2 regions of the Klebsiella sp. CSG-1 genome follow, and region 2 is predicted to be linked to the other one. Evidence: riboswitches for the same ligand, from Rfam matches in the RefSeq annotation. Region 2 holds a riboswitch; the other holds the start of a gene.

Region 1 (15,137 bases), on a different contig from region 2:
GAAGATAACAAACCCCCAGGGCTATTGAAATGCGCGAAAGCACCACAAATACAATCTTGCTCAAAAAACAAGCCGAAAATGGTTCTTTATACACCGTTTATTACAAATTTGATGATTTTACTGAAAAAGGGTTGCATCAAAACGCGAGCGGAGTATAGTGCGCTTCCACGGACGCGGGGTGGAGCAGCCTGGTAGCTCGTCGGGCTCATAACCCGAAGGTCGTCGGTTCAAATCCGGCCCCCGCAACCAATTAAAATCAGATAGCAGTAAGCTTTACTCGATGGAAGAGTAAAGACGGACGCGGGGTGGAGCAGCCTGGTAGCTCGTCGGGCTCATAACCCGAAGGTCGTCGGTTCAAATCCGGCCCCCGCAACCAATTTAAAATCTGATGCATAATTTACTCGATGAAGAGTAAAGACGGACGCGGGGTGGAGCAGCCTGGTAGCTCGTCGGGCTCATAACCCGAAGGTCGTCGGTTCAAATCCGGCCCCCGCAACCAACACAATGAACACCCTGACGGGTGTTTTTTTGTTTCTGCGCACCGCGTACGGTCGCGCCAGCGCAATGCCCCGCCCTCTCTGACAGACTGACCCGGCGCCAATCAGGCGCGATTTCTCCCTGTCCGCATCAATACGCGCCTTTTCTTGCCCGCATGATGCCAGACGCGCCATCGCCTCCCCTTGCGGAGCAGACATGGCGCGCGATGCCCCATCGCCCGCTACAACTTATCGCGTAGCCTGACTCATAGCAGAGCCAACAGGAAAACCAGCTCGCCCAGTTCAATCGCCGCCCCGAGCGTGTCACCGGTTTGCCCACCCAACGTACGTTTCAGCAGCTGTCCGAGGATAAAAATGGCCACCATGGTGATCCCCAACGCCGCCACGCCGTGCATGCCAGGCAGCAGCATGGCGGCGATAATTACCGCTAACCCTAGCGTCACGCAGGTTTGTCGGCCGCTCACTTTGCCGATAAATACGTTACCCAGTCCTTCTTCGCGGGCGTAGCGATGGCGGTACATCAGCAGCACGGCGACGCCACGCCCGGCGGCACAGGCGGCCGCCAGCGCGGCCAGCACCGACGTTCCACGCAGCGCCAGCTCGCTGACAACCAGCACTTTTGCCAGTAAAACAAAAATAAGCGCCAGCCCGCCATGGGTCCCCAGTCGGCTGTCACGCATAATCTCCAGCATCCGTTCCCGACGACGGGCGGAAAAGACGCCGTCGCAGGTATCGGCGAGGCCATCGAGGTGAAAACCACCGGTCAGCAGCGCCAGCGCTAAAATGCAAAACAGCGCCGCAAGCGGAAGACCGCACCAGGACTGAACGGCAAGAAATACCAGCCCGCTCAAACCTCCCAGCAGCGCCCCGACCAGCGGAAAAGTGACGATCCCCCGGACATACCGATCGATCTCAAGCCCCTGAGACCAACGATCCGGCACCGGTAAGCGGCTGAGAAAAGAGAGCGTTGCCCAGAATAATTTGATCATTTAATTTTGACTCCAATACCTGATACCACCAGCCAGACCTCATCTGCCGCCGCCGCCAGGCGCTGGTTAACCCGGCCGGCAATATCGCGAAAATGCCGCGCAAGGCGGTTTTCCGGGACAATCCCCATCCCCACTTCATTGGTAACCAGCACCACTTTTGCCGGGCAGCGCTGGCACGCCACAATCAGCGAATGAATCTCATCGTCTATCATCCGCTCCATTGCCGCATAATCCCAGTCGTCCGGAGAGATCTCGCCCCCCTGAGCAAACAGCATGTTGGTCACCATGGTCGTCATACACTCCAGCAGCACGGCTTCTTGCGGGTCGTTACGCGGCGTAATAACCTCATCGAGATGGTGCCAGCGTTCGACGGTGCGCCAGTGCGCCGGGCGGCCATCGCGGTGATGCTGGATCCGCTGCGCCATTTCGTCATCCACGATTTGCGAGGTCGCGAGATACAAAACCTGCGGTGAATCGGCGACGAGCGCCTCGGCGTGGCGGCTTTTCCCGCTGCGGGCACCGCCGGTAACCAGAATCAGCATGATGGCTCCTGATGCTGCTGCATGATGTGATAAATCTTTTCGATATCAATATGCTGGCGCATGGCGGCGGCCAGGATATCGAACTGTTGCGATTTGTATTGCGCATAGTGAAGGGCGGTATCCAGCGCATCCAGCCCTTTGCGCCGACGCAGGCCGTTGACCAGCGCGCGGGTGAAATCATCGCTGTCGAACAGGCCGTGCAGATAAGTCCCGAATACGAGTCCGTCATCCGTCATTGCGCCATCCGCCACCAGCTCGCCATCTTTCTCCAGCTGCATCAACGGACGGCAGCTCCCGTTAAGGATCGTTTCCCCCATATGAATTTCGTAACCTCGCACCCGCAGGGCAGACGCGCCCGCCAGCCAGTCCGGCAGCGCGCTCGCCATTGTCGCGTCGACCTGAGTGGTGGTTTTATGTCGGGCAAACTGCGTCACGGTATTGAGCAGACCGAGGCCGGGCTGCGTCCCCAGGCCGGATTCCACCTCATCGACAATCGTCTCACCCAGCATTTGATAGCCGCCGCAGATCCCCAACAGCGGAATCCCCTGCTGACGTGCCTGCAAGACGCCCGCCGCCATCCCAGAGTCGCGCAGCCACAGCAGATCGCCCAGCGTATTTTTACTGCCGGGCAGGATAACCAGATCGGCCTGCGCCAGCTCCTGCGGGTGCCGCACGTAGCGCACGCGGACATCCGGCTGCGCCGCCAGCGCGTTGAAATCGGTGAAGTTTGAGGTATGGGGAAGCTGAACGACCGCGATGTCGATCTCGCGCTTCGCGGTGCTCAGATACTTCCCTTTCTGCAGCGCCACGCTATCCTCATCCTCCAGATCGACCTCCAGCCACGGCAGTACTCCCAGTACGGGGACGCCGGTTAATGCTTCGATCTGTTCGATTCCGGAATAGAGCAGCGCAATGTCGCCGCGGAATTTATTGATAATTACCCCTTTCACCCGGGCGCGCTCCTGCTCCTCAAGCAGCGCCAGCGTCCCGTAGATCGCGGCAAAGACGCCCCCTCTGTCGATATCGGCAACCAGGATCACCGGGCACTGCGCCATCTCCGCCATCCCCATATTGACGATATCGCGATCGCGCAGGTTGATCTCCGCCGGGCTACCGGCCCCTTCCAGGACCAGCACATCATACTCCTGCGCCAGGCTGCGATAGACTGAGAGGATCTGTTCGCGCAGGCGCGGTTTATACTCGTGGTAACTCACCGCATCCATATTCGTCGCCACTTTGCCCATCAGCACCACCTGAGCTTTCAGGTCGCTGGTGGGTTTCAGCAAGACAGGGTTCATCCGCACGTCGGGTTCGATACCGGCGGCCTCGGCCTGAAAGATCTGCGCCCGGCCCATCTCTTTGCCGTCCGCCGTGATCCCCGAATTGAGCGCCATATTCTGCGATTTAAACGGCGCCGTACGCCGGCCATCCTGATAGAAAATGCGGCATAAACCGGCCACCAGCACGCTTTTACCGACATCGGACGCCGTCCCCTGCAACATAATTGCCTGCGTCATGAGGCCTCCTCGTTCGCGTTTTCTCGCATTATTTTCCCATCCTGCTCTGTTATGTTGCCACTGCCCCGCTGCCAGAAGGTGATGCGGATTTCTCCTCAGGCCATCCCTGTCCATAGATACCGTGCGGCCATAAACATCACCAGCGCCAGCGTCGAGGCGACCCACATCAGGCGCAGGGCACGGGGAATATCCTCGGGCGAAATATCGCGTACGGCGTCGCCAATCCAGGGTTTGTCCACCCGCTGGCCAAAATAGTCATTCGGGCCGCCGAGCCGGATGCCTAACGCGCCGGCGACGCTGGCTTCCGACCACGCGCAATTGGGGCTGCTGTGCTGATAGCGATCGCGCCAGCCGATACGCAGGGCGCCCGCGGCGTCGTAGCGACATAACCACGCCGCGAGGCTGAACAGCAGCCAGCTCAGACGCGCGGGAATACAGTTCGCCACATCATCAAGGCGGGCGCTGACCATACCAATGGCGCGGTATTTTTCATGTTTATACCCCACCATGGAGTCGAGGGTGTTGACCGCTTTATAGGCCATCGCCAGCGGCGCGCCGCCCAGCAGCAGGAAGAACAGCGGCGCAATAATGCCATCGACGGTGTTTTCTGCAACCGTCTCCACCACCGCGCGATTGATCTGTTCAGGTTGGAGCTGCGCGGTTTCGCGCCCGACAATCCAGGAGAGCTTTTCCCGGCTGAGCGCCACATCGCCCGCGCGCAGCGGACGTTCGACTTCCCGGGCGGAATCCGCAAGGCAGCGCCCGGCCAGGAGCGTAAAGATCATCCACACTTCAACTCCCCAGCCCAGCCAGGGATGGAGGCTTGCCGCCAGTTTCAGTAGGCTCCAGGAGAGGAGCCAGGTCAGGCCAACCACCGTCAGCCACATCAGCGCGCCGCCAACGCGCAGCGCACGGTCGCTATGGCAATACCGGCGTACGATACGTTGAGTCAAGGTGATGAGATTGCCGATCCAGCGTACCGGATGCGGCCAGCGCGGCGGGTCGCCGATGAAAAAATCGAGAATCCAGGCCACGCACCAGGCAAGTAACGTCATTGCCCGGGCCTCGTTGCCGCCCGCCAGCGGGCGGCAATGGATGAATGGAGTCGTACCGCCATACCCTGTTCCTGTTCAGGGTGGTCGGGGTGTAAAGGTGCGCCTGACGCCGTCTTGCGACGGCACGCATCTGAGCAACCCACTTCCCACCGAAGTTGTTGGTAATGACCGACAGGCAGGTTTTCTGGCTTAGCGTCATCCTCGCCCGCCCTTCCCGGATTCGCGGCCGGTGGTATTTACGGGGTCGTCAGCATCACAGCAGCGGGGGCTGCGGAGGCGTTTCACCCCCTTCCCTTGCACCTGTTGGTTATCCTGCGGCTGCATCCGGACGCTCGTCAGACCGGGTATCTGAAGCAACAGGCGGCCTATTATGCCATACGGAGAAGCCGGTCGCTTGCAGTCAGAGGGGAGCGGCAAGGATAGCGCAGAGCGCCGTAAGCAGCAGTTGATTCTCCTCAGGGCTGCGAATCGCTACGCGGTAATAACCGTTTCCCAGTCCCGGATAGTTAGCGCAGCTGCGAATCAAGATATGCTGCTGCAGCAACGCCTGCTGCAGATCGAGCTCCGGGAGATGGCAACGTAAAAAGAGATAGTTCGCCCGCCCCGGATAGACGCTCAGGCCGGGAAGCTGACGGAGGGCCTGATAGAACCGGCTTCCCTCCTGCGCCAGCCATCGCCAGGTGGCCTGCTGATAGGCGCGATCCTTAAGCGCTATTTCCCCCGCCAGAGCGGCAAACGCGTTGATCGACCACGGCATTTGTTTCTCGCGCAGTCGGGCCACCGCCCGTTCATCGCTGTTAACCAGGTAGCCCAGACGCAGGCCGGGAATGGCGTAAAATTTGGTCAGCGAGCGAAGCACCCAGATATGCGGATTGTTTTGCAGAAAGGGGATAAATCCCGGCTGGTCAGGAATGAAATCGATAAACGCTTCATCAAGAATCAGCGCGATACCGGCGTCCCGGCAGTGGGCGGCAATCGCCTCAAGCAGCGGGCGCTCCGGCAGCAGGCCGGTCGGATTATTGGGTGTACAGAGGAACAAACAGTCCAGCTCTGGCGTCAGCGCCTCGAGAATCGCGTCGGTCAACTGCCAGCCATCCTCTTCACGCAGCGCGAACTCGAGGATAGTGCAATCGACCGTCTGCAGCGCGCGGCGATATTCTGCAAAACCGGGTTTCACCACCATCGCCGTGCGCGGCTTTAGCCCGTGAACGAGCGTAAAAATGGATTCGGTTTCGCCATTGCCTGCCAGGATCCACGATGCGGAAATACGGTGGTGTTCCGCCAGCGCAAGGTGCAACTGCGGGTATTCAACGTCAGGGTAGCGCTCCGCCAGGGCCAGATTATCGATAAGCGCGCGTCTGACGCTTTCCGGCATGCCAAGAGGATTAATATTGGCGCTGAAATCCCGCAGCTGGTGCGCCTCAATGCCCAGCAGCGCAGCGGCTTCCCGGGTATTACCGCCGTGCGCGCTCTTCAGTAGCGCCATCTCCCGCTCCCGTATTATCCGCGCCTTGCCAGCGTGGCGCCATCGGCGAAGTAGGCTTTAATCCCCGCCAGAATCGACTCAGCCACCTGCTGCTGGAAGGTCGCCGTTTTCAGCTTACGCTCTTCTTCTACGTTACTGATAAACGCCGTCTCCACCAGGATCGACGGAATATCCGGCGCCTTCAGCACCGCAAAGCCCGCCTGCTCCACCTGATTTTTATGCAGATTATTGATTCTGCCCATTTTTTGCAGCACCGCTTTACCAAACTTCAGGCTGTCGGCGATGGTCAGCGACTGCACCATATCGAACATCGTATGGTCGACATAGCGATCGCCGCTCTTGCTGACGCCCCCGATCAGGTCAGAGGCGTTCTGGGTCTGCGCGAGGAATTTTGCGGCGGTACTGGTGGCGCCTTTGGTCGACAGGGCAAATACCGATGAGCCTCGCGGCTGTCGGCTGGTGAAGGCATCGGCGTGAATCGACACGAACAGATCGGCGCGCTGCTTTTGCGCTTTGGCCACGCGAACCTTCAGCGGAATGAAGACATCTTCATTGCGGGTCATGTAGGCCCGCATGTTGCCCTCTTTTTCGATGAGCGCCCGTAGCCGCCGGGCAATCTGCAGCACCACATCTTTCTCACGGGTATGGTATTTGCCGATCGCGCCGGAGTCTTCACCGCCGTGGCCCGGATCGAGCATGATCACAATAGGTCGGTCGCGCCCGGCTTTACCCGGCTTCGGCCCGCTTTCTGCAGGAGGGACCTGACGTTCGAGATCGCCCTTGTTGTAATCTTCCAGTAACGCCAGCAGCGGATCCTGAACATCGGTGGCGGTCGAAGGATAGAGATCCATCACCAGACGTTCCTTAAAGCCGGCCACCGGCGCCAGGGCAAAGAGCTGCGGTTTGATGTTCTGCTTGAGTTCAAAGACCATGCGCACGGTTTGCGGATCAAACTGGCCGACGCGCGCGGACTTAATATAAGGGTCATCATCGCGAATACTCGCCCCCATGCCTTTTAGCACGGAGTTAAGATTGACGCCTTCCAGATCGACCACCAGCCGTTCCGGATTGCTCAACGCAAACTGCCGATATTTCAGCACATGACTGGATTCTACCGTAACGCGCGTATAGGTTGACGACGGCCAGACGCGTACGGCGACGACCTGCGCGGCGGCCGCTAAACCCAGCGGGCTGACGCTCATTAACCACATTGCGCCCGCCCCCTGTAAAAAACGACGACGGCTTAATCCTGACTTGTATCCCGGCATGCCACTCCCAAGCAATAAAACGTATTGGTACTCAAAACAGACAGATTGACCGGAAACTTTAACGAAAGCTGCATAACCTGTCATCAATAAAAGGGTAAACAATCTTAGGCAACACGCATTTGATCACAGATTTTTATCAGTTTCGTCGCAAATTTAGACTTGCGTTTAACCACGAAACAGAATAAAAATACACTAATTACGAATAATCATGCATTGAGGGTTGAGTCATGGTGAAGGAGCGTCGCACCGAACTGGTAGAAGGATTCCGCCATTCTGTCCCCTATATTAACGCTCATCGGGGAAAAACGTTTGTCATCATGCTCGGCGGCGAAGCAATTGAGCATGAGAATTTCTCCAGTATTGTCAATGACATTGGCCTTTTACATAGCCTGGGCATCCGCCTGGTGGTGGTCTATGGCGCGCGTCCGCAGATTGATGCCAATCTGGCAGAGCATCACCACGAACCGGTTTACCATAAACAGACCCGCGTCACCGACGCCAAAACCCTCGAGCTGGTGAAACAGGCTGCGGGCATGCTGCAGCTGGAAATTACCGCGCGTCTGTCAATGAGCCTGAATAACACCCCGCTGCAGGGCGCCCATATCAACGTGGTGAGCGGCAACTTTATTATCGCTCAGCCGCTGGGCGTCGACGACGGCGTGGATTATTGCCATAGCGGACGCATCCGCCGTATTGATGAAGAGGCGATCCATCGCCAGCTGGATAACGGCGCTATCGTGCTGATGGGTCCGGTTGCCGTTTCCGTCACCGGCGAAAGCTTCAATCTGACCTCGGAAGAGATTGCCACCCAGCTGGCCGTGAAGCTGAAGGCGGAAAAGATGATCGGCTTCTGCTCTTCGCAAGGGGTTTACAACCAGGATGGGGTGATTGTTTCCGAACTGTTCCCCAACGAAGCTCAGGCGCGTGTGGAAGAGCTGGAGGCGGAAGAGGATTACAACTCCGGCACAGTGCGTTTTCTGCGCGGTGCCGTCAAGGCCTGCCGCAGCGGCGTGCGTCGTTGCCACCTGATCAGCTATCAGGAAGACGGGGCGCTGCTGCAGGAGCTGTTCTCTCGCGACGGTATCGGCACCCAGATCGTCATGGAAAGCGCCGAGCAGATTCGCCGCGCCACCATTAACGATATCGGCGGTATTCTTGAGCTGATTAGCCCACTGGAGCAACAGGGCATTCTGGTGCGCCGCTCCCGCGAACAGCTGGAGATGGAAATCGATAAATTCACAATTATTCAGCGCGATAACACCACGATTGCCTGCGCCGCGCTCTATCCGTTCCCGGAAGAGAAAATCGGCGAAATGGCCTGCGTCGCGGTGCATCCGGACTATCGCAGCTCATCGCGCGGTGAAGTGCTGCTGAACCGCATCGCCACCCAGGCGAAGCAGATGGGATTGAGCAAATTGTTTGTCCTGACCACCCGCAGTATTCACTGGTTCCAGGAGCGCGGCTTTACGCCGGTCGATATCGATCTGCTGCCGGAAAGTAAGAAAGAGATGTACAACTACCAGCGTCGTTCCAAAGTGATGATGGCCGACCTCGGCTGATGTCACCGCCCCGGATAACGGCGTAAACGCCTTATCCGGGCGCCCCTCCTCTGCCCCCCTGAGTCAGCGCATCCCACATGTAGCCCGGCTAAGCACAGCGCCAGCCGGGGAAAACGCTGACGCTTGAGTCGGCAATCCCCGGCGGGCAGAGGAAGGTTGAGATTACGCGCCGCTGGCGAAGATGTCCGCCAGCCCGCTGCGCCGCTCGGTACGGGCGACAATGGACTGGGTTAGCACCTGTTCATCGGCATAAATCGATAGCCGCTGTTTTGCCCGCGTGATCGCGGTATAGACCAGCTCGCGGGTGACCAGCGGTACGATTTTGGCGGGCAGAATCAACGCCGCATGGTCAAACTCTGACCCCTGCGATTTATGCACCGTCATCGCCCAGGCGGTGTCGTGCTCCGGCAAACGACTTGGCTGCACCGATTTAATGCTGCCATCCGGCATCGGGAACCAGACGCGCAGCCCCTCTCCTCGCTCCAGTGCAATACCGATATCGCCGTTAAACAGCCCCAGCGCGCTGTCGTTGCGCGAAATCATCACCGGACGCCCTTCATACCAGCGGGAATGCCTCGGCAGCGTTATCGCCCGCCGACGGTTAAGCATCTGCTCCAGCTGTTCATTCACCCCGCTGACGCCGTATGGGCCGTCGCGCAGGGCGCACAGTAGCTGAAATTCACCAAAGGCGGCGATCAGGGCCTCCGGCTCGGCCCGCTCGCGCAGTAGCTGCAAATAGCGACCGTACCCCGCCTGCGACTGCTCTAGCATGGCTTCATATTCTTCAGTCGTACTCAGCGGATGCAGCACAATATCCTCGAAGGCCTGGCGCAACGTCGCTCTGACGCCGTGGCGATCGCCGTTGTTCACGGCGCGAGCCAGGCTACCGATGCCGGAATGACTGCCAAAACGATAGCTTTTTTGCAGCAGGCACAGGCTGTCGCGCAGCGCGCCGGCAACATCACTTTCGCCCGCCGGTACCGGGTGGCCGGTCAACCTCTCCAGCTGCGCCGCTCGTCCGGCGGTATAGCCGGCATTGACCCAGGCACAAATATCCCCGAGTACCGCTCCGGCCTCCACCGACGCCAGCTGATCGCGGTCGCCGAGGAAAATAACCCGCCCGTGTTCCGGCAGGGCATCAATCAGCCGCGCCATCATCGGCAGGTCAATCATTGAAGCTTCATCCACCACCAGCACATCGAGATGCAGCGGATTGCCGGCGTGGTAGCGCATCCGTTGGCTACCGGGCTGAGCGCCCAGCAGACGATGCAGCGTGCTGGCTTCGGTAGGTAACAGCGCCTTCTGCTCATCGGTTAGCGGCAGGCGACGCAGCGCCTCGCCCAACGATTCCGTCAATCGTGCCGCCGCTTTCCCGGTCGGCGCCGCCAGTCGGATGCGGCAGCGCGGTTGCCGGGTTGTCTGAATCAACGCCGCCAGCAGCCTGGCGACGGTGGTGGTTTTCCCGGTGCCGGGACCGCCGGAAATCACCGAAATACGACGGGTCAACGCCACTGCGGCGGCAACCTTTTGCCAGTCGATCTCATCGCTGGCGGGGAAAAGAGCGTCCAGCGTTTGCGCCAGCAGGGCCTCATCAACGTCCACAACCTGGTTAGCTTCGTTGAAGAAGCGGGCAACGGTCAGTTCATTACGCCACATCCGGTTGAGATAGAGTCGGTCGCCGCACAGGACGATCGGCGTCGGACGTTCGCCGTCGCTGACGGCTTCCGAAGCAAGCAAAAGCGCAGACCAGTCATCGGGTACGCCCGCCTGGGCCAGCAGCTGTTCACGCAGTTCATTGGTTTTACCGCTCAGAAACTCGTCCGTCCGCAGACGCGATATCGGCAGACAAACGTGCCCCTCGCCAGCATCACGGCTGAGCACCGCCGCCGCCAGCTTCACCGCCGGATGCGCCTCTTGCGCCACCATCAGGGCAAACTGGACATCTAACGGGCGCAGCAGGCGCTGACTGGCCGCTTCCAGCAGCAGTTCATCCATCGTCATGACAGAACCTCCAGGACGTCTCCGGCAAACAGCGCATCGAGACCGTCAATCAGCGGCTGCACGGGACGGGTAGTGAAAATGCCCTGCTCGCCGCTCTGCCCGTCCATGCCGCGTAAAAAGAGATAAATCACGCCGCCAAAATGGCGTTCGTAGTCGTAGTCCGCAATGCGGTGACGCAGGTAGCGGTGCAGCGCCAGACTATAGAGCTGGTACTGCAGATCGTAGCGGTGCGCCCGCATCGCCTGTTCCATCGCCTGTCGGGTATAGGCCTCGCGGTCCGCTCCCAGCCAGTTCGATTTATAATCCAGCAGGTAATATCGGCCGTTATGGCGGAAAACGAGGTCAATAAAGCCTTTTAACATCCCGCGAACCTGGCGGAAGTCGAGGGGCGGGCAATCCACGGAGAGCGGATCGTAGCGGCGAATCAGCGCATCCAGACGCAGCGGTTCCAGCGGGCGTTCGATAGGCAAATAGAAGGCCATTTCGACCTGCTTATCATTCGTGGAAAGTTGGTTCAGCGCGATCCCGGCCCCCGGCAACGGAGTACGTAGCACATCATCCAGCCACTGCGTCAGCACCGGCGTCCACTGCTCGCCGAAGCCGCCGGACTGCAGTTTTTCCGCCATCCAGTCAGCCGGGACCGGTTGGGTAAAATCGAGATCTTCAAACAGGCTATGCAGGAATGTCCCCGGCGATGCGCCGCGCGGAAACTGATGCGGCGTAAGCTGCGGCTCCGCGGCGACGTCACCGACGCCGGCGGCATCAACGTCAAGGCGCGGCAACAGGTCCTGAGCCGCGCTCTGACCATGCTGCTGTAATCCGGAATAGCTGGTCACCCGCCAGTCATCGCTAACCTGACGCACAAGGCTCCTGGCGGACAGCGGCGGCAGCGTTTCCTGCGGCGCCTGCCAGGGCGTTGCATCCGGAGCGGTAGGCATTTGCAGCGCGATATCCTCGCCGCAGAAGGCCTGCAAACGCGCGGCCAGCCCAGCGGCATCCATGGCTTCGCCGCCCTGTAGCAGACGCCCGAGCGCGCTGTGATGAAAATCGCTGGCGCCGGGTTTGTCGCTGCGTCGGGTACTCAACGGGGCCACGCCGAGGCTACAGTGCCAGACCGCGCGGGTCAGCGCGACGTACAGCAGGCGCAAATCTTCCGCCAGGCGCTCCGCTTCCGCCAGCTCCAGACTGCCCTCATCCTGACCAAGATCGAGCACCGCGGCAAACGAGTCGCGATCGTGATAAAACGCCTGATCCTGTTTGCGGAAACGAGCAATAAACGGCAGCCAGACCAGCGGGTATTCCAGCCCCTTCGATTTGTGGACGGTGACGATTTGCACCAGGTGCTTATCGCTTTCCAGGCGCATCTGCTGACTGGACGCATTGCTGTCCGGTTCGGCGATATGCTGCGTCAGCCAGCGCACCAGCGCATGTTCGCTTTCCAGCTGGCTGGCTGCCTCCTGCAGCAGTTCGCTGATATGCAGGATGTCGGTTAAACGGCGTTCACCGCCGACCGTCACCAGCAGATTTTCCGCAATCTGCCGCGCGCTCATCAGCGCACGCAGCATCGGCATCACCCCGCGCTGGCGCCAGATTTGCCGGTAGATGCTGAACTCTTCAACCAGCGCGTCCCACGCTCGTTCATCCTGATTGAGGCGTTCAATATCCAGCGCATTCAAGCCGAATATCGATGTTGCCAGCGCACTGCGTAGCGTATTTTCTCGTTCGGGAGCCAGTACCGCCTGCAGTAGCCATAAAATCTCCTGCGCTTCCGGCGTGTCGAAAACGCTATCGCGATTAGAGAGATACACCGACGGGATCGCCAGCGCCCGTAAGGCATCCCGGATCAACGAGGCTTCCTGACGGTTACGTACCAGAACCGTGATATCGGAGGCCTGAACCGGCCGGGCTGCTTTGTCATTACGCCAGAGCAACGCGCGCCCCTGTTGACCGGCGCTTAGCCAGTCGCGAATTTGCGCCGCGCACAGCTGCGCCATATACGTCTGATAGTCACCGGATCCCACGGCCTCGCCCGGCATCAGCCAGATGTTCATTGCCGGAACCGCGTCGTTATCCACGGTAAAGCGCAGCCCGTGGTTTTTCCCGGCCGGTTTGACCGGCAAGAAAGGGATCTCCCGGAACATAAAGGGGTTATCGCTCAGGCTGAACAGGCGGTTAACGCTTTCAACCACCCCGGGAGCAGAGCGCCAGTTGGTATCCAGCGTATAATGAGCCGCCACATCGCCACGCGCTTTCATATAGGTGAAAATATCCGCGCCGCGGAAGGCATAGATGGCCTGCTTGGGGTCGCCGATAAGCAGCAGCGCCGTCTCCGGCTGCTGCCGCCAGATACGGCGAAAAATTCGGTACTGCTGCGGGTCGGTGTCCTGAAATTCATCAATCATCGCCACCGGGAAACGCTGACGAATGGCGCTGGCCAGCGCTTCTCCGCTCTCGCCGCGCAGCGCATCATCCAGCCGACTGAGCATGTCATCAAAACCGAGCTCGCCGCGCCGACGCTTTTCCCGGGCGACCGCTTCGCGGATCTCCACCATCGCCCTGGCGATAACCAGATCCGTCAGCGTCAGCGGAGAAGAGAGCAGCTCTTCAACCGCACTGAACAGCGGATGCACCGGCGGCTCACCGCCGGCTTTAGTTCGTTCATGTAAGAAGGCCTGCGAGAATTTCTCCAGCGCGTCAGGAAGCTGATAACCGAGCGTCTCTTCCTGCGCCCAGGCGTTGATTTTCTCTATCCACTTTCCCTGGTTGCCGCGATTGAACTTACGGCGGTCGAGACCGGAGTTCTCCAGCACCCCCTCAATCTCAGCAACCTGTTCCCGCCACTGTGTTTTCATGGCGTTAATGCGCGCAATAATGTGCTGATGGCGTTCGGCCAGCGTCTCTTCCGCTGCCGGCGGGGATTTGAGCTGCGGAGCTTCGCCCTGCAACCAGCGATCGAGGGATTTCAACAGATCGCGCGGACCTTTCCACGCCTCATGAATGACGGCGGCGATCTCCCGCGGCAACGGATAGCAATGTCGACGCCAGAAGTCTGCGCAGGCCTGGTAACGCAGCCGGGATTCATCTTCGATCAGCTGCTGCTCAAAGAGCATGCCGGACTCAAAGGCATTGAGACTCAGCATCCGCTGACAAAAGCCGTGAATGGTAAATACCGCCGCTTCGTCCATCTGTCGTTCCGCCAGCAGCAGCGTATTCGCCGCCTGGTTCTTATCCGCAATTTCAGCCAGCAAAGCGCTATAGAGGGGATCGGTCGCGCTGTCGCGCAGGCAGGCAATGCGCAGCTCGTGGATATTGCTGCGAATACGGCCGCGCAGTTCTTCGGTGGCCGCTTCGGTGAAGGTCACCACCAGCAGCTCTTCCACGCTGACCGCACGAGGAAAGGCGGATTCCCCGCCAAGCCCCAGCAGTAGCCGCAGGTACAGTGCGGCGATGGTAAAGGTTTTTCCGGTGCCCGCAGAGGCTTCTATCAAGCGCTCACCCGTCAAGGGCAAGCGCAGGGGATCCAGAGACTCGGCGGTTTCGGTCATTCGTTCTCTCGCATCAGGGGTAAGGATTTCTGCAATGCGCTGACGTTTTCCCAGACTTTGCCACCTTCAGGATGGACGTAATCGGTCTTGCCATTCTGGCTGCCGGAAATCTGGGACAATATCGCCATGCCTTGCGGAACCACCACCGTCTGATGGAAGAAGTCGGCAAGTTTTTGCGGCGTCAGCAGTTTTATCTGAGCCACTACTTTATCACGTGAATCGAAGCGCATATTACCGCGATCGAAATCTTTGCTCAGCTGCGAGGCTTCGCCGCCCAGGGTTTGCGGCGCCTGAGTCATCTGGCTTATCACCGCCTGCTGGATTTGCGCAAACTCTGCCGGGCTCATCGCCCGCAGTTTAGCTTCCGCGGTCGGGAAGAACGCCTGGAAGCGCTGCCAGAGGAAAGCAGGCTGTTTATCGCTGCTTTGCAGCAGGAAGCCCATCCCCCACTGGCGCCCGACGTTCATCGGGAAAGCAAAGACCGCGTAGCCAAGCTGCTCTTCGGTACGCAGCTGGTTATAGAACCACGGCTGAATAATCTGCCCGAGCAGGGAGCTGGCGGCGGAGCTGCTGTATTCATCCACGTTCGGCGGGGCGAAGACGGCGGCCAGCGCCGAATCGGTGCTGTTACCGGTTTTTTCAAAAATCGCCAGCTGCTGACTGTTGATCAGGACGTCT
Region 2 (15,137 bases):
CCATAACGCTGTAAAACGGGCAAAAGTTGTTCAGTTTCGGCCGTCAGCGCCATGCAATAAGCCATATTCGGATCACTGGATTTCGCATCTGGCGCTTCATGTTCCAGCAGCCAGACGGTACGACGCGCAATCGCAGCACCTGAATCGATCATCCGCGTCCCTTCCGGCAGCACCTGCTGCAGCTCTTCCTGTAAGAGAGGGAAATGTGTGCAGCCCAGCACAACCGTATCAGGCGGCTCCGCCATTCGCAGCCACGGGCGCAGAATACGCCGCAACTCCTCCAGCGGGACCGGTTCGCCGTGCAGCTTCGCTTCCGCCAGCTCAACGAGTTCAGCGGAACCCAGCATCTCTATCTTACATTCATTTGCGAAACGGCTTATCAGCTCGCGGGTGTAAGGACGCTTGACCGTTCCACGCGTCGCCAGCAGACCAACAATACCGTTCGCCGTTAAACGCGCCGCGGGTTTAATCGCCGGGACGACTCCCACGACAGGAAAAGCGAATTTTTCACGAAGGGCGGGAAGAGAGACTGTGCTGGCGGTGTTGCAGGCAATGACGGCCAGCGCCAGCGGATAACGTTGTTGAACGGCAGTGACAATTTCGAGCACGCGTTCAACGATAAATTCTTCACTCTTCTCCCCGTAAGGAAAAGCGACGTTATCGAAAGCGTAGATATAATGCAGATTCGGCAGAAGCTGCCGAATCTCATGATAAACCGACAACCCACCGACGCCGGAGTCAAACACCAGCACGGTGGGACGTGGATCAGAAGGTGTAGCTGCCAGACAAGTAGTATTCTCGTCCTGCAGTTTGGTAGCCATAAGCTGTCTCGTAATCTTTATCGAACAGGTTAGCTATTTTACCACGAACTGTCAGGTGATCGGTGATCGGATACGCGGCAGAAACATCAACAGTGCTGTAGCTTGGCAAAATGCGCTGCGTATTATTGTACTGAGACGTGTTGTTATCGTAGCGCTTACCGTAATACTGCCACGATACATCCATATCGACGTTGAACATTGTCCAGTCCAGCTGGTACTTCGCCTGTCGCTTAGAACGTCTGGCCAGGACTTCACCATTGTCATCATTACGCGGGTCGACGTACTGCAACGTGACGCGGTGGCTGAAAATGCCGGTGTCGATATTACCGGTCCACTCAACGCCTTTAATGGTTGCGGCATTGATATTGTCATACTCACCTTCATAGGTGACAGGATCCGAGTAATAGGTAATCAGATTGGTGATCTTGTAATGATACGCAGACAGGCGCCAGTCCAGTGGCCCGGTGAGACCGTCAAGGCCGGCTTCCCATTGTTGGGACTCTTCAGGCTTCAGGTTCGGGTTTGAACTGATGCCAAAACGGGTCGAACCAAACTGCTGTCCCAGCGAAGGCGCGAGGAAGCCGGTACCATAGCCGAGGGTCACGCGATAGTTTTCCACGAATTCCCAACCGGCGGTGGTCTGCCAGGTCCCGTGCCAGCCAAACTGCTCGTCATGGTCTTCGCGACCGGACGCTTCCAGCGTAACATCGCCAAACTGCTGCTGACCGGTCAGATACAGGCCGGTGTTATCACGCTTGTAGGTATCCGATATGACCGTATCCGACGAGGTCAGGCGCTGCTGTTGCCAGTCGACGCCGGCGCTCACCGAACCGTGGCCAACAATAACGTTATTTCCCCACTGCAGGTTACGCTGAGTCATCCGATCGAGCGTCGTACCATCATTGTAACGGCCGTATATGCTGCTGTAGTTGTAGTCTTTGACCTTCTGATAGCTGGCAATCAGTTGTGAAGAGTAGATCCCGGAGCTGAATGTCAGGCCCGCGTCCCAGCTCTGGTTATAGAGCTGCTCTTCATCTGCACTGTAGGCAGGGCTGTATGGCGGGCTGCCCAGATCGTAATCGCTATTATTGGTATAGCTACGCCCACGGAAGAAACCGTTCAGGTTATCGTTAAATTTATGTTCAAGACCGCCCCAGAACGCTTTGCTGCGGAAACCATCGCGATCCTGATCGTGAGACCAGCTCGAGTCAGGCTGAACGTTAAAGCCCTTATTGCCCTCATAGGAACCGGCGACCGTCGCCACCGTATCACCGAAGCGATGGCGAAGCGTGCCGTCGTATTGCTGATAGCCTTCAGAACCGACGCCTGCGGTAATCTTAGATTCTTCTTTATCAGAGTGGGTGATGACGTTAATTACGCCGCCCATCGCGCCGGAACCATAAATAGCCGAACGCGGGCCGCGGATGTATTCCACGCGTTGTACCAGAGAAAGCGGTATTTGATTGAGGTCAGGATTGTTTGTAATACCGGGGCGCGGCATGGGAACGCCATCGATCAGCACCAGAACCTGTTTGGCCTCGGTACCGCGGACAAATAAAGAAGAGCTCTGTCCCATTCCCCCGTTCTGGGCAATATCCACCCCCGGCAGTCGACGCATAACGTCATTCAAATCCTTCGCCTGCCAGCGATCGATATCTTCACGGGTGACCACATCGGTCGGTGCAAGAACCGTATTGACCGGCTGTTGAAAACGATTTGCTGTCACCACTAACGTATCTGAATTGCTGTCTTGCGCCCAGCCAGAAAATGCCGTGACGGAGAGAGCCGTCATCAGCGAAGCTTTTTTAATCATTGTAAAAGCATCCGTAACATATAAAGGATGCCGCTGGTTTCATCAGTAGCACGCGATGATAGAAACCAAATGCGACGTATTCCGGCAGGTCTTCGGGCTTGGGGCGTGTTATGGATGAGGACTTCCCACCTGATATCGGCAGTGTCTGCATAATGCGTTCATCCCACCTTCCTTACCGCTGCGCGTCAGCCCCAGATTTACACTGGGTTCCCTTTTAACTCACAGGACCGGTTACACAATGCTATAATTAGAAACATATAGATGTCCAGACTTCTATAATTATATTTGATCCCTTATCCGGGCTGGACATCCCCTGCGCTTTCCCTACAATCCCCGCGTACTTATTTTATTCAGGATGCATCATGACCCCAGAACACCTTCCGACCGAACAATATGAAGCGCAGCTGGCAGAAAAAGTCGTCCGTCTGCAAAAAATGATGGTGCCTTTTGCCGCGCCGGTTCCGGAGGTGTTTCGTTCGCCGGTGAGTCATTATCGTATGCGTGCTGAATTCCGCCTGTGGCATGACGGTGACGACCTGTACCACATCATGTTCGATCAGCAGACGAAATCCCGGATTCGCGTCGATAGCTTCCCGGCGGCAAGTGAGCTCATCAATCAACTGATGGTCGAGATTCTTGACGGCGTGCGCGATAACCCGGTTCTGCGCCACAAACTATTCCAGGTCGATTATCTGACGACCATGAGCAACCAGGCCGTGGTATCGCTGCTGTACCACAAAAAACTCGACGATGAGTGGCGTCAGCAGGCCGAGATTCTGCGCGATGCGCTGCGCGCGAAAAACCTCAACGTGCATCTGATTGGCCGGGCCACCAAAACCAAAATCGAGCTCGATCAAGATTACATCGATGAGCGTCTGCCGGTTGCCGGCCGCGAAATGATCTATCGCCAGGTAGAAAACAGCTTCACTCAGCCGAATGCCGCCATGAATATCCAGATGCTGGAGTGGGCGCTGGACGCCACCAAAGAGGCGACGGGAGATTTACTGGAGCTGTACTGCGGCAATGGTAACTTCTCGCTGGCCCTGGCGCGCAACTTCGATCGCGTACTGGCAACGGAAATCGCCAAACCGTCGGTCGCGGCAGCGCAGTACAACATTGCGGCTAACCATATTGATAACGTGCAGATTATCCGTATGGCGGCGGAAGAGTTTACGCAGGCCATGAACGGTGTACGAGAGTTTAATCGCCTGCAGGGTATTGACCTGAAAAGCTATCAGTGTGAGACGATTTTTGTCGATCCGCCGCGCAGCGGGCTGGATAATGAAACGGAGAAGATGGTGCAGGCGTACCCGCGTATTCTGTACATCTCCTGTAATCCGGAGACCCTGTGCCAGAATCTGGAAACCTTAAGCCAGACTCATGACGTCACGCGTCTGGCGCTGTTCGATCAGTTCCCGTACACCCATCATATGGAATGTGGCGTACTGCTCACGAAAAAGTAAGCACCAAACACCCGGCAACGCAATGTTTGCCGGGTAACGAGGCTTACTCTGCCGCCGTATCCTTACGGTTACGAATCCGGTAGCCGATCCAGAACACGGTAATCACCGACAGCACGGCCGGGAAGAAATTGGAGCCGATATCCGGATATTCCGCACGTACCACGGTGCTATACAGCAGAACGCCGAGAATAAAGCAGGCCGCCGCCAGGCCAGGCAAGCCCACGGGCATACTGCGGTTCTGGTAGCGCTGATGCAGACAGTAAACTGTCAGCAGCAGAGACAGCACCGGGAAGATGGAAAAGGGAACAATCGAGCTGAACAGCGCGGCGAAGGTTCCATTAATGGATAAACCAGCGATCAGCGCCAGTAGCAGCGTACCTTTATCTTGAACTGAGTGTTTCATTGCTCGTCCTTCACGTTATTCGGAATGATGTGACATTTTTTCTTGTTCGCGGCGATACCAGTAATACGCGCCTTTCGAGATCATTCTGAGCTGCAGTACCAGTCGCTCTTCCAGCTGCCGGCGCTGTTCAGGACTGACGTCCAGCGCCTCAGCGCCGGCGCTGAAAACGATAGTGACCATAGCTTCAGCCTGCGCTTCGGTAAAGGCGCGCGGCATATGGTTTTCGATTTCTAAATAATCGGCAAGTTCCGCGATGAAATGTTGAATTTCACGCGCCACGGCGGCACGAAACGCCGCGGATGTGCCAGAACGTTCCCGTAACAACAGACGGAAAGCGTTTGGGTTATTACCTATAAATTCCATGAACGTGGAAACCGAGGTGCGAATCACGCTGCCGCCTTTGGCGATACGCTGCCGCGCCTGGCGCATCAGCTGGCGTAGCATGAGCCCGCTCTCGTCGACCATCGTCAGACCGAGTTCGTCAACATCGCGAAAATGGCGATAAAAGGACGTTGGTGCAATCCCCGCCTCGCGCGCTACTTCGCGCAAACTCAAGCTGGCGAAACTCCGCTCAGCACTCAGCTGGCTGAATGCGGCTTCGACCAGCGAACGTCGGGTTTTCTCTTTTTGTAGTGCTCTTACGCCCATCACGATGTCTGAATCCTTCCAATAGACCTGTTGGCACTATACCAGAGATTAAAACTAATCGGTTTAGCCAGGTTTGTGAATGATTGTTTACGAGCCGAATCTGCTTTTATGCCGCAAAAAAGCACAACGATAATTGGGTTAAAGCCCGGCGAATGTTATCATCGTGTTTATTTTATGTATAAAACAGGTGAGTAATGCCATGTCACACTCTTGGGATTATGATGCAATAGTGATTGGTTCCGGTCCTGGCGGTGAAGGTGCTGCGATGGGACTGGTTAAGCAAGGAGCGCGCGTCGCCGTTATTGAGCGCTATCATAACGTCGGCGGCGGCTGTACCCACTGGGGTACCATCCCGTCGAAAGCCCTCCGCCATGCCGTCAGTCGTATTATCGAGTTTAACCAAAACCCCCTCTACAGCGACCATTCCCGTCTTCTTCGTTCTTCCTTCGCCGACATTCTTAACCATGCCGACAGCGTCATTAACCAGCAGACCCATATGCGTCAGGGGTTCTATGAGCGCAACCACTGCGAAATATTGCAGGGCAACGCGCACTTTGTTGATGAACACACGCTCGCCCTGGAATGTCACGACGGTACCGTCGAGACGATCACCGCCGAGAAATTCGTCATCGCCTGCGGCTCCCGTCCGTATCATCCGGCTGATGTCGACTTTTCCCACCCGCGCCTGTACGACAGCGATTCTATTCTCAGTCTGCAGCACGAGCCCCGCCACGTCATTATCTACGGCGCCGGGGTGATTGGCTGTGAGTACGCGTCCATTTTCCGCGGTATGGAAGTCAAAGTGGACCTGATAAATACCCGCGATCGTCTGCTGGCATTCCTCGATCAAGAGATGTCCGACTCCCTCTCCTATCACTTCTGGAACAGCGGTGTGGTTATTCGCCACAACGAAGAGTACGAGAAGATTGAAGGCGTTGATGACGGCGTGATCATGCATTTGAAATCGGGTAAAAAACTGAAAGCAGATTGCCTGCTGTACGCCAACGGGCGTACCGGTAACACCGATTCGCTGGCGCTGGAAAATATTGGTCTGAAAACCGATAGCCGCGGCCAGCTCAAGGTCAACAGCATGTATCAGACCGCGCTGCCGCATATCTATGCCGTAGGCGACGTCATCGGTTATCCAAGTCTGGCATCAGCCGCTTACGATCAGGGTCGCATCGCCGCGCAGGCGCTGATTAAAGGTGAGGCTTCTGCCCATCTGATTGAGGATATCCCCACCGGCATCTACACCATCCCGGAAATCAGCTCCGTCGGTAAAACGGAGCAGCAGCTGACTGCCATGAAGGTACCGTACGAAGTGGGTCGCGCGCAGTTTAAACATCTGGCACGGGCGCAAATCGTCGGCATGAGCGTGGGCACGCTGAAGATCCTGTTCCATCGGGAAACGAAAGAGATCCTTGGGATTCATTGCTTTGGCGAGCGCGCGGCCGAGATTATTCATATCGGCCAGGCGATTATGGAGCAAAAAGGTGGTGGCAACACCATTGAGTACTTCGTCAACACCACCTTTAACTACCCAACCATGGCGGAAGCCTATCGGGTTGCTGCGTTAAATGGCTTAAACCGCCTGTTTTAACGCTTTGTCGAAATGGCCATCCATGGTGCTGCGGATGGCCTCCGCCAGATGTTCGTAGCGGCTGCGCAGCGGGGAGCCGGGGCGGTAAACTAACCCGATGGTTCGTCTCGGTTCCGGCTTAATGCACGGAATATAGACCACGCCATCGCGTTTTCTCTCCTGCGGCACCGCTAACGCCGGCAGCAGCGTGATACCGCTACCTGCGGCCACCATGTTGCGCAGCGTTTCGAGGCTGGTCGCGCGGAAATGCGTATCTTCATCCGCACCGGCCTCAAAACAGAACCCCATCGCCTGATCGCGCAGGCAGTGGCCATCTTCCAGCATCAGCAGTTTTTCCCCGGCCAAATCGGACATCGGCACGCGATCGCGATTTGCCCACGGATGATCTTGGTAGATTGCCAGCATCATCGGCTCGTCAAACAGCGGTACCTCGATAAAGGCCTCGCTCTCTTTCACCAGCGCGAGGATCGCGCAGTCAAGCTTGCCGCTGTCCAGTTGAGCCAGCAGCTGATGCGTTTGGGCTTCATGCAGGTACATTTCCAGCTTTGGAAACGTCTGGTGTAGCATCGGTATGATTTGTGGCAACAGGTAAGGGCCAATGGTCGGAATCAGGCCAATATGCAGCGGCCCGGACATGGTCTCACCCTGTTGACTTGCCATTTCCTTGAGCACTTTGACTTCGCGTAACACGGTACGCGCCTGATCCACCAGCAACAGTCCGGCCTGGGTAAACAGCACCTTACGGCTGGTGCGCTCCAGCAACATGACCCCAAGTTCATCCTCCAGCTTACGGATTTGTCCGCTAAGCGTGGGTTGGCTGACGTGGCAGGAGTCCGCCGCGCGCCGGAAGTGGCGGTGCTCGGCTAGCGCAACCAGGTATTCAAGATCGCGAATATTCATTATTCATCCTCCGTCGCCATGATAGTTCATGGCGATAGATAGCATAGCAACGAACGATTATCCCTATCAAGTTTTCTGTTCAATAATAAACCCAGAAACGAGGCGAAAGTCAGAAAATCACGACATTGCCTCAGCATATTCCCTGACCAGATAACTAAAGCCAACGTGAACTTTTGCGGACCTTGTGTCCGCTTTTTTTTTGCATAAAAAAGCCCGGACATAGCCCGAGCCTCTTTTCTCACTCATCCCGCTGGAATCATCCAGGGGCGGCGAGGATTTACACCAGACGCTGTTTCGCGTCAGCAATCGCCTGGGCAACCTGCTTCGGCGAAACGCCGCCTTTTGCCGAGCGCTTATCCAGACAAGATTGCAGCGACAGAATCGGATAGACATCGTCGGCAATCACGCCGCTAAACTTCTGCAGGTCGGCCAGCGCCAGATCTTCCAGCGGTTTGCCCTGGGCAATCGCTTCAACAACCGCTTCCCCGACAATATGGTGCGCTTCACGGAACGGCACCCCTTTCGCAACCAGATAATCCGCCAGTTCGGTCGCATTCGCGTAGCCCTGCTGCGCCGCCTCTTCGCAACGCGGACGCTTGACCTGAATGCCATCCAGCACCAGCGCCGCCATATGCAGGCAATCAAGCCAGGTATCGAGCGCGTCGAACAGCCCTTCTTTATCTTCCTGCATATCTTTATTGTAGGCCAGCGGCAGACCTTTCAGAGTCATCATCATCCCGGTCAGGGCGCCCTGAACGCGGCCACATTTTCCGCGGATAAGTTCGAGCGCATCCGGGTTCTTTTTCTGCGGCATCAGCGAGGAACCGGAGGTGACGCGATCGGATAACTCAATAAAACCGGCTTCGCCCGTATTAAAGAAAATCAGATCTTCGGCGAAACGTGACAGGTGAACCATGCCAATCGACGCATCGGAGAGCAGCTCCAGTACGTGGTCACGGTCAGAAACGCTGTCCAGGCTATTGCGGGTCGCCGACGCAAAGCCCAGCCAGTCGGCCAGCTGCTCGCGATCGATATCATAGGCGGTACCCGCCAGCGCACCGCAGCCCAGAGGACTGACGTCCAGACGCTTGAGGGTATCCTGCAGGCGGCTTTCATCGCGCGCCAGCATCTCAACGTAGGCCAGGCACCAGTGGGCGAACGTCACCGGCTGCGCACGCTGCAGGTGGGTATAACCCGGCATAACGGCATCCTGGTTGTTCTGCGCCGTATCCACCAGCGCGCTTTGCAGCTGGCGGTTCGCAGAAAGCAGCTCCGCGACGGTATCTTTACACCACAGCTTCAGGTCGGTTGCGACCTGATCGTTACGGCTACGACCGGTATGCAATTTTTTACCCAGCTGGCCCACTTTGTCGATCAGTTTACCTTCCACCCAACTGTGGATATCTTCCGCATCGCTTGCAAGAATTTGCTGCGGATTTACCCGCACCTCTTCCAGCAGCACGCTTAATGCCTCTTCCAGCTGCTGCTGCTCAGCGGCACTCAGAACGCCCACCGTCACCAGCGCTTTAGACCAGGCGACAGAGCCAACGATATCCTGCTCCGCCAGACGATAGTCAAAGCGCAAAGAGTCGTTGAACTGCTTGAACCGCTGATCTGCTGCCTGAGTAAAACGCCCGCCCCAAAGTGCCATAACCATTTCCTTAAATTCGTTTAGTTCTGCCGGGTGACGCTTCGCTAACCCGACCTACAGTCTTGTAGGCCCGGCAAGCAATACGCCGCCGGGCATGAAATATTAAGCCAGAATACGCGTGCCGATAGGCGTGCCATTAAACAATGCCGGCAGCTGTTCCGCGTGGCGCCAGGAGGCGATATCCACCGGACGGCCCAGCGTCCGCGCCGCATCCAGCGCGGCATTCACCTTGACGATCATGCCATCAGTGATAATGCCTTGTTCGATCAGCTGCTCCGCCTTCGCCGCGGTCATTTCCGCGATGCGCTGGCCTTTACCATCGAGAATACCGCTGACATCGGAAAGCAGAATCAGATCCGCGCCAAGGGTCGCCGCCAGCGCAGTGGCCGCCTGGTCAGCGTTCACGTTCATCAGTTGCCCTTCATCGGTCACGCCGATCGAACTGACCACCGGCAGGTAGCCGCCCGCCAGCAGCGTGTTAATCAGCGCCGGCGATCCCGGCTGCGCCAGGCCAACGTGGCCCAGCTCTTCATCAAGCTGAGTGACCTTCACACTGTCACCATCGCCAAGGAACAGGCCAACGGACGCAATATGGTGTTTCTTCGCCCATGCCAGCAGCGTCTTATTCGCAGTTCCCGCCAGCGCACCGGTAATAATGTCGATCTGATCCGCAGGCGTCACCCGCAGACCGTTTTTCTTGTTCACCGGCAGGTTGAGTTGCTTCATCAGCTCATCCACCACACAGCCGCCGCCGTGCACAATAACCAGCGGGCGATGATGCGTTTCACGATAATTGACCAGCGCGGTAAACAGACGCTCCAGCGCTTCTTCGCTGTCGAGTAAAACGCCGCCGAGTTTGATAATTAATGGGTTCATCATCACACCTTAAATAAGAGACTGCGTTTCAGCGAAGCCGAAACGAATATTCGCGCACTGGACTGCCTGCGCCGCCGCGCCTTTCAGCAGGTTATCTTCCGCCGCCACCACGATAATATGCTGGTCCTGAACCGCAAAACCGATATCACAGAATGGCAGACCTACGACGTTTTTCAATGCGGGCACGCCTTTATCGTATAAACGTACCAATGGCTTATCGGCATACGCCTGCTGGAACACTCCGGCAACCTGCTCTTTGCTGACGCCTGGCTTCAGGCGGCAGGTAATGGTTTCCAGAATCCCACGTTTAAAGTTGCCGAGATGAGGCGTAAAAATCACCTCTGCGCCAAGATGGGTCGAGATTTCCGGGTGATGGCGATGGTTGAACACACCATACGGCTGCAGGCTGACTTCACAGAAGCTATTGCCGATGGCCGCTTTACGACCCGCACCGCTGACGCCGCTGGTCGCGTTGATCACCGGCCACTGGCTAAGATCCAGCAGGTCCGCATCGATCAGTGGCTTCAGCGACAGCTGAGCCGCTGTCGGATAGCAGCCCGGTACGGCGACCAGATTCGCCTCTTTCAGTTTGTCGACGCTCCACTCTGCCAGGCCATACACCGCCTGCTCAAGCAGGGCCGGATGCTGATGAGTAAAGCCGTAATATTTTTCGTAGAACGCAGCGTCGTTTACGCGGAAGGCGCCGGATAAGTCGAATACCACGCAGCCTGCGGCAAGGAACTGCGGCGCCAGGTCGTGGCTCACTTCATGGGCGGTAGCGAGGAAGACGACATCCACCCCGGCGCTAAATTCGCTGATATCTGACATCGGCTGCAGCGGTAAATCCACAATGCCTTTCAGCTGCGGATGCAAATCGGAAATGAATTTCCCTGCATCATTACTTTGCGCGGAGACCGTCAAAGCGGTTATGGTCATATGAGGATGGCGATTTACATAGGTCACTAGCTCTGCGCCGGCATAACCGCTGGCACCCACAATCAGCGTCTTCAACATCGGGGCTCTTCACCTTCTTACGTCATATTTGTCCAGGAAGCATTTCTCTTCCTCACCCTGTTAAGCCGTAAGCACTTTCCCTACACTTTATGGGTTTTCTTACGCTCAACGATAATGTATTTTTATTCACTAATACTGCATGAATATTGATACTATCATGACCCGAGGTGTGTCAACAATGAAAAACAACTTACCACCCTTTATCGAGATTTACCGCGCATTGATCGCCACACCTTCTATCAGCGCAACCGAAGAGGCGCTGGATCAAAGTAATGAGACTTTAATCAATTTACTCGCTGGCTGGTTCCGCGAAATTGGCTTCAATGTCGAAGTGCAGCCGGTGCCGGATACGCGCAACAAATTCAATATGCTGGCCAGCACCGGCCACGGCGCTGGCGGCCTGCTCCTCGCCGGACATACGGATACCGTTCCTTTTGATGACGGCCGCTGGACCCGCGATCCTTTCACCCTCACCGAGCACGAAAACAAGCTGTACGGCCTCGGCACCGCCGACATGAAAGGCTTTTTTGCCTTTATTCTTGATGCCCTGCGCGATGTCGATGTCAGTCAGCTGAAAAAACCGCTCTACATCCTGGCTACCGCCGATGAAGAGACCAGCATGGCCGGCGCCCGTTACTTTGCCGAAACGACCCTGTTGCGCCCGGATTGCGCCATCATCGGTGAACCCACCTCACTGCAGCCGGTACGCGCGCACAAAGGCCATATGTCCAACGCCATCCGTATCCAGGGGCAGTCCGGCCACTCCAGCGATCCGGCGCGCGGCGTCAACGCTATTGAGCTGATGCACGATGCCATTGGTCGCATCATGCAGCTGCGCGACTCGCTGAAAGAGCGCTATCACTACGATGCTTTCACCGTACCGTATCCGACGCTCAACCTCGGGGCTATCCATGGCGGCGACGCCTCAAACCGCATCTGCGCCTGCTGCGAGCTGCATATGGATATTCGCCCGCTTCCGGGCATGACGCTCAACGATCTCAACGGACTGCTGGATGAAGCGCTGGCACCGGTTAGCGAGCGCTGGCCGGGTCGCCTGACCGTCTCCGAGCTGCATCCGCCGATTCCGGGCTACGAATGCCCGCCGGACCACCGGCTGGTTCAGGTTGTTGAAAAGCTCCTCGGCGCACAAACTGAAGTCGTGAACTACTGCACCGAAGCGCCGTTTATCCAGACGCTCTGCCCGACGCTGGTTTTAGGTCCTGGCTCCATTAACCAGGCCCACCAGCCGGATGAATATCTGGAAACCCGCTTTATCAAGCCGACCCGTGAGCTGATTACGCAGGTTGTCCACCATTTCTGCTGGCACTAAAGCCTGCGGATCCCGCCTCTTTTCCTGGGGCGGGACGGTGATTCTGGTCACATTTCCATAAGCAACGCTTATCAAGCGACGTCTGAGTTAAATTTCGCAAATTGCCGCCATTTATTCGTTTGCTGAAGCGATTTCGCAACAATTGACGTGGGGGTTTTTACGTGGCTTTATAAAAGACGGCTGCTTATCCGCCGCTCAACGTTGCAGAGTGCCGGGTATAACAAAATAAAATGAGATGGGGTGTCTGGGGTAACATGAACGAACAATATTCCGCTTTGCGTAGTAATGTCAGTATGCTCGGTAAGGTGCTAGGCGATACCATCAAGGATGCACTGGGAGAGAACATTCTTGATCGTGTCGAAACTATCCGTAAATTGTCCAAGTCTTCTCGCGCCGGCAATGAAGCCAATCGCCAGGAATTGCTCACCACGCTGCAAAACTTGTCCAACGACGAGCTGCTGCCGGTCGCTCGCGCCTTCAGCCAGTTCCTGAACCTGGCGAATACGGCGGAGCAGTACCACAGTATTTCGCCAAACGGCGAAGCGGCCAGCAATCCGGAAGTGATTGCCCGCACCCTGAGAAAACTCAAAGACCAACCCCATCTCAACGAAGATACCATTAAAAAAGCGGTGGAGTCCCTGTCTCTGGAGCTGGTATTAACCGCTCACCCCACCGAGATCACCCGCCGTACGCTGATCCACAAAATGGTGGAAGTGAACAACTGCCTGAAGCAGCTTGATAATAAAGATATCGCGGATTACGAACACCATCAGCTGATGCGCCGTCTGCGCCAGCTGATCGCCCAGTCATGGCATACGGATGAAATCCGTAAGTACCGCCCGACCCCAGTTGATGAAGCGAAATGGGGGTTTGCCGTAGTTGAAAACAGCCTGTGGGAAGGGGTACCAAACTACCTGCGTGAGCTGAACGAACAGCTGGAAGAGAACCTCAACTATCAGCTGCCGGTTGACTTTGTACCGGTGCGCTTTACCTCCTGGATGGGCGGTGACCGCGACGGTAACCCGAATGTGACCGCCGATATCACCCGTCAGGTGCTGCTGCTGAGCCGCTGGAAAGCCACCGACCTGTTCCTGAAAGATATTCAGCTGTTGATTTCCGAACTGTCGATGGTCGAATGTACCGACGAACTGCGGGAGCTGGCCGGCGCGGAAGGCGCGCAGGAACCGTACCGTTATCTGATGAAAAAACTGCGTACCCAGCTGATGGAAACGCAGGCCTGGCTGGAAGCTCGCCTGAAAGGACAGAAGCTGCCGAAACCTGCCGGCCTGATTACCCAGAACGAACAGCTGTGGGAACCACTTTATGCCTGCTATAAGTCGCTGCAGTCCTGCGGCATGGGCATTATTGCCAACGGCGAACTGCTCGATACCCTGCGCCGCGTGAAATCGTTCGGCGTACCGCTCGTGCGTATCGATATTCGTCAGGAAAGCACCCGCCATACCGAAGCACTGGGAGAGATGACCCGTTATCTCGGTATCGGCGATTACGAAAGCTGGTCAGAAGCCGACAAACAGGCTTTCCTGATCCGCGAACTGAACTCCAAACGCCCGCTACTGCCACGTCAGTGGGAGCCGAGCAATGAAACCCGCGAAGTGCTCGACACCTGCCGGGTGATCGCCGAAGCGCCGCACGGATCCATCGCCGCTTACGTGATCTCCATGGCGAAAACGCCATCCGACGTGCTGGCAGTTCACCTGCTGCTGAAAGAGTCCGGTATTGGCTTCGCCCTGCCGGTTGCGCCGCTGTTTGAAACCCTGGACGATCTGAACAACGCCAATGACGTCATGACCCAGTTGCTGAACATCGACTGGTACCGCGGCTTTATTCAGGGCAAACAGATGGTCATGATTGGCTATTCCGACTCAGCGAAAGACGCCGGCGTGATGGCCGCCTCCTGGGCGCAGTATCAGGCACAGGACGCGTTGATCAAGACCTGCGAAAAAGCCGGTATTGAACTGACGCTGTTCCACGGACGCGGCGGCTCTATTGGTCGCGGCGGCGCCCCGGCGCACGCGGCGCTGCTTTCTCAGCCCCCGGGAAGCCTGAAAGGCGGCCTGCGCGTCACGGAACAAGGCGAGATGATTCGCTTTAAGTACGGTCTGCCGGAAGTCACCATCAGCAGTCTGTCGCTGTACACCAGCGCCGTGCTGGAGGCCAACCTGCTGCCGCCGCCGGAACCCAAACCGGAATGGCGTCACATCATGGCCGAGCTCTCCGACATTTCCTGTGAAATGTACCGCGGCTACGTGCGTGAAAATAAAGACTTTGTCCCTTATTTCCGCTCCGCGACGCCGGAGCAGGAACTGGGTAAACTGCCGCTCGGTTCGCGTCCGGCAAAACGTCGCGCTACCGGTGGCGTCGAGTCCCTGCGCGCCATTCCATGGATTTTCGCCTGGACCCAGAACCGTCTGATGTTGCCGGCCTGGCTGGGCGCAGGTACCGCGCTGCAAAAAGTGGTCGAAGATGGCAAGCAGAGCGAACTGGAAACCATGTGTCGCGACTGGCCGTTCTTCTCTACCCGTCTGGGCATGCTGGAAATGGTGTTCTCGAAGGCTGACCTGTGGCTGGCGGAATACTACGATCAGCGTCTGGTGAAA

The links. A riboswitch is a leader RNA that binds a small molecule or an ion and turns the genes downstream of it on or off. The one in region 2 is predicted to bind cobalamin.
Positions count from the first base shown of each region.
Region 1: linked by a shared signal. The riboswitch ahead of cbiB (adenosylcobinamide-phosphate synthase CbiB) and the one ahead of btuB (TonB-dependent vitamin B12 receptor BtuB) in region 2 are both predicted to bind cobalamin.

Region 1 is NZ_JBWNLD010000002.1:484,753-499,889, reverse strand. It holds tRNA gene AC007G_RS06945 (tRNA-Met) at 173-249, shown strand; tRNA gene AC007G_RS06940 (tRNA-Met) at 300-376, shown strand; tRNA gene AC007G_RS06935 (tRNA-Met) at 423-499, shown strand; gene cobS (adenosylcobinamide-GDP ribazoletransferase) at 743-1,486, opposite strand; gene cobU (bifunctional adenosylcobinamide kinase/adenosylcobinamide-phosphate guanylyltransferase) at 1,483-2,028, opposite strand; gene AC007G_RS06920 (cobyric acid synthase) at 2,022-3,545, opposite strand; gene cbiB (adenosylcobinamide-phosphate synthase CbiB) at 3,641-4,600, opposite strand; cobalamin riboswitch at 4,758-4,919, opposite strand; gene cobD (threonine-phosphate decarboxylase CobD) at 5,001-6,086, opposite strand; gene amiC (N-acetylmuramoyl-L-alanine amidase AmiC) at 6,101-7,354, opposite strand; gene argA (amino-acid N-acetyltransferase) at 7,582-8,913, shown strand; gene recD (exodeoxyribonuclease V subunit alpha) at 9,076-10,914, opposite strand; gene recB (exodeoxyribonuclease V subunit beta) at 10,911-14,459, opposite strand; gene ptrA (pitrilysin) at 14,456-15,137, opposite strand, start outside.
Region 2 is NZ_JBWNLD010000012.1:45-15,181, forward strand. It holds gene murI (glutamate racemase) at 1-821, opposite strand, end outside; gene btuB (TonB-dependent vitamin B12 receptor BtuB) at 766-2,634, opposite strand; cobalamin riboswitch at 2,702-2,881, opposite strand; gene trmA (tRNA (uridine(54)-C5)-methyltransferase TrmA) at 2,997-4,097, shown strand; gene AC007G_RS23380 (YijD family membrane protein) at 4,141-4,500, opposite strand; gene fabR (HTH-type transcriptional repressor FabR) at 4,516-5,151, opposite strand; gene sthA (Si-specific NAD(P)(+) transhydrogenase) at 5,348-6,748, shown strand; gene oxyR (DNA-binding transcriptional regulator OxyR) at 6,731-7,648, opposite strand; gene argH (argininosuccinate lyase) at 7,926-9,299, opposite strand; gene argB (acetylglutamate kinase) at 9,402-10,178, opposite strand; gene argC (N-acetyl-gamma-glutamyl-phosphate reductase) at 10,185-11,189, opposite strand; gene argE (acetylornithine deacetylase) at 11,368-12,519, shown strand; gene ppc (phosphoenolpyruvate carboxylase) at 12,774-15,137, shown strand, end outside.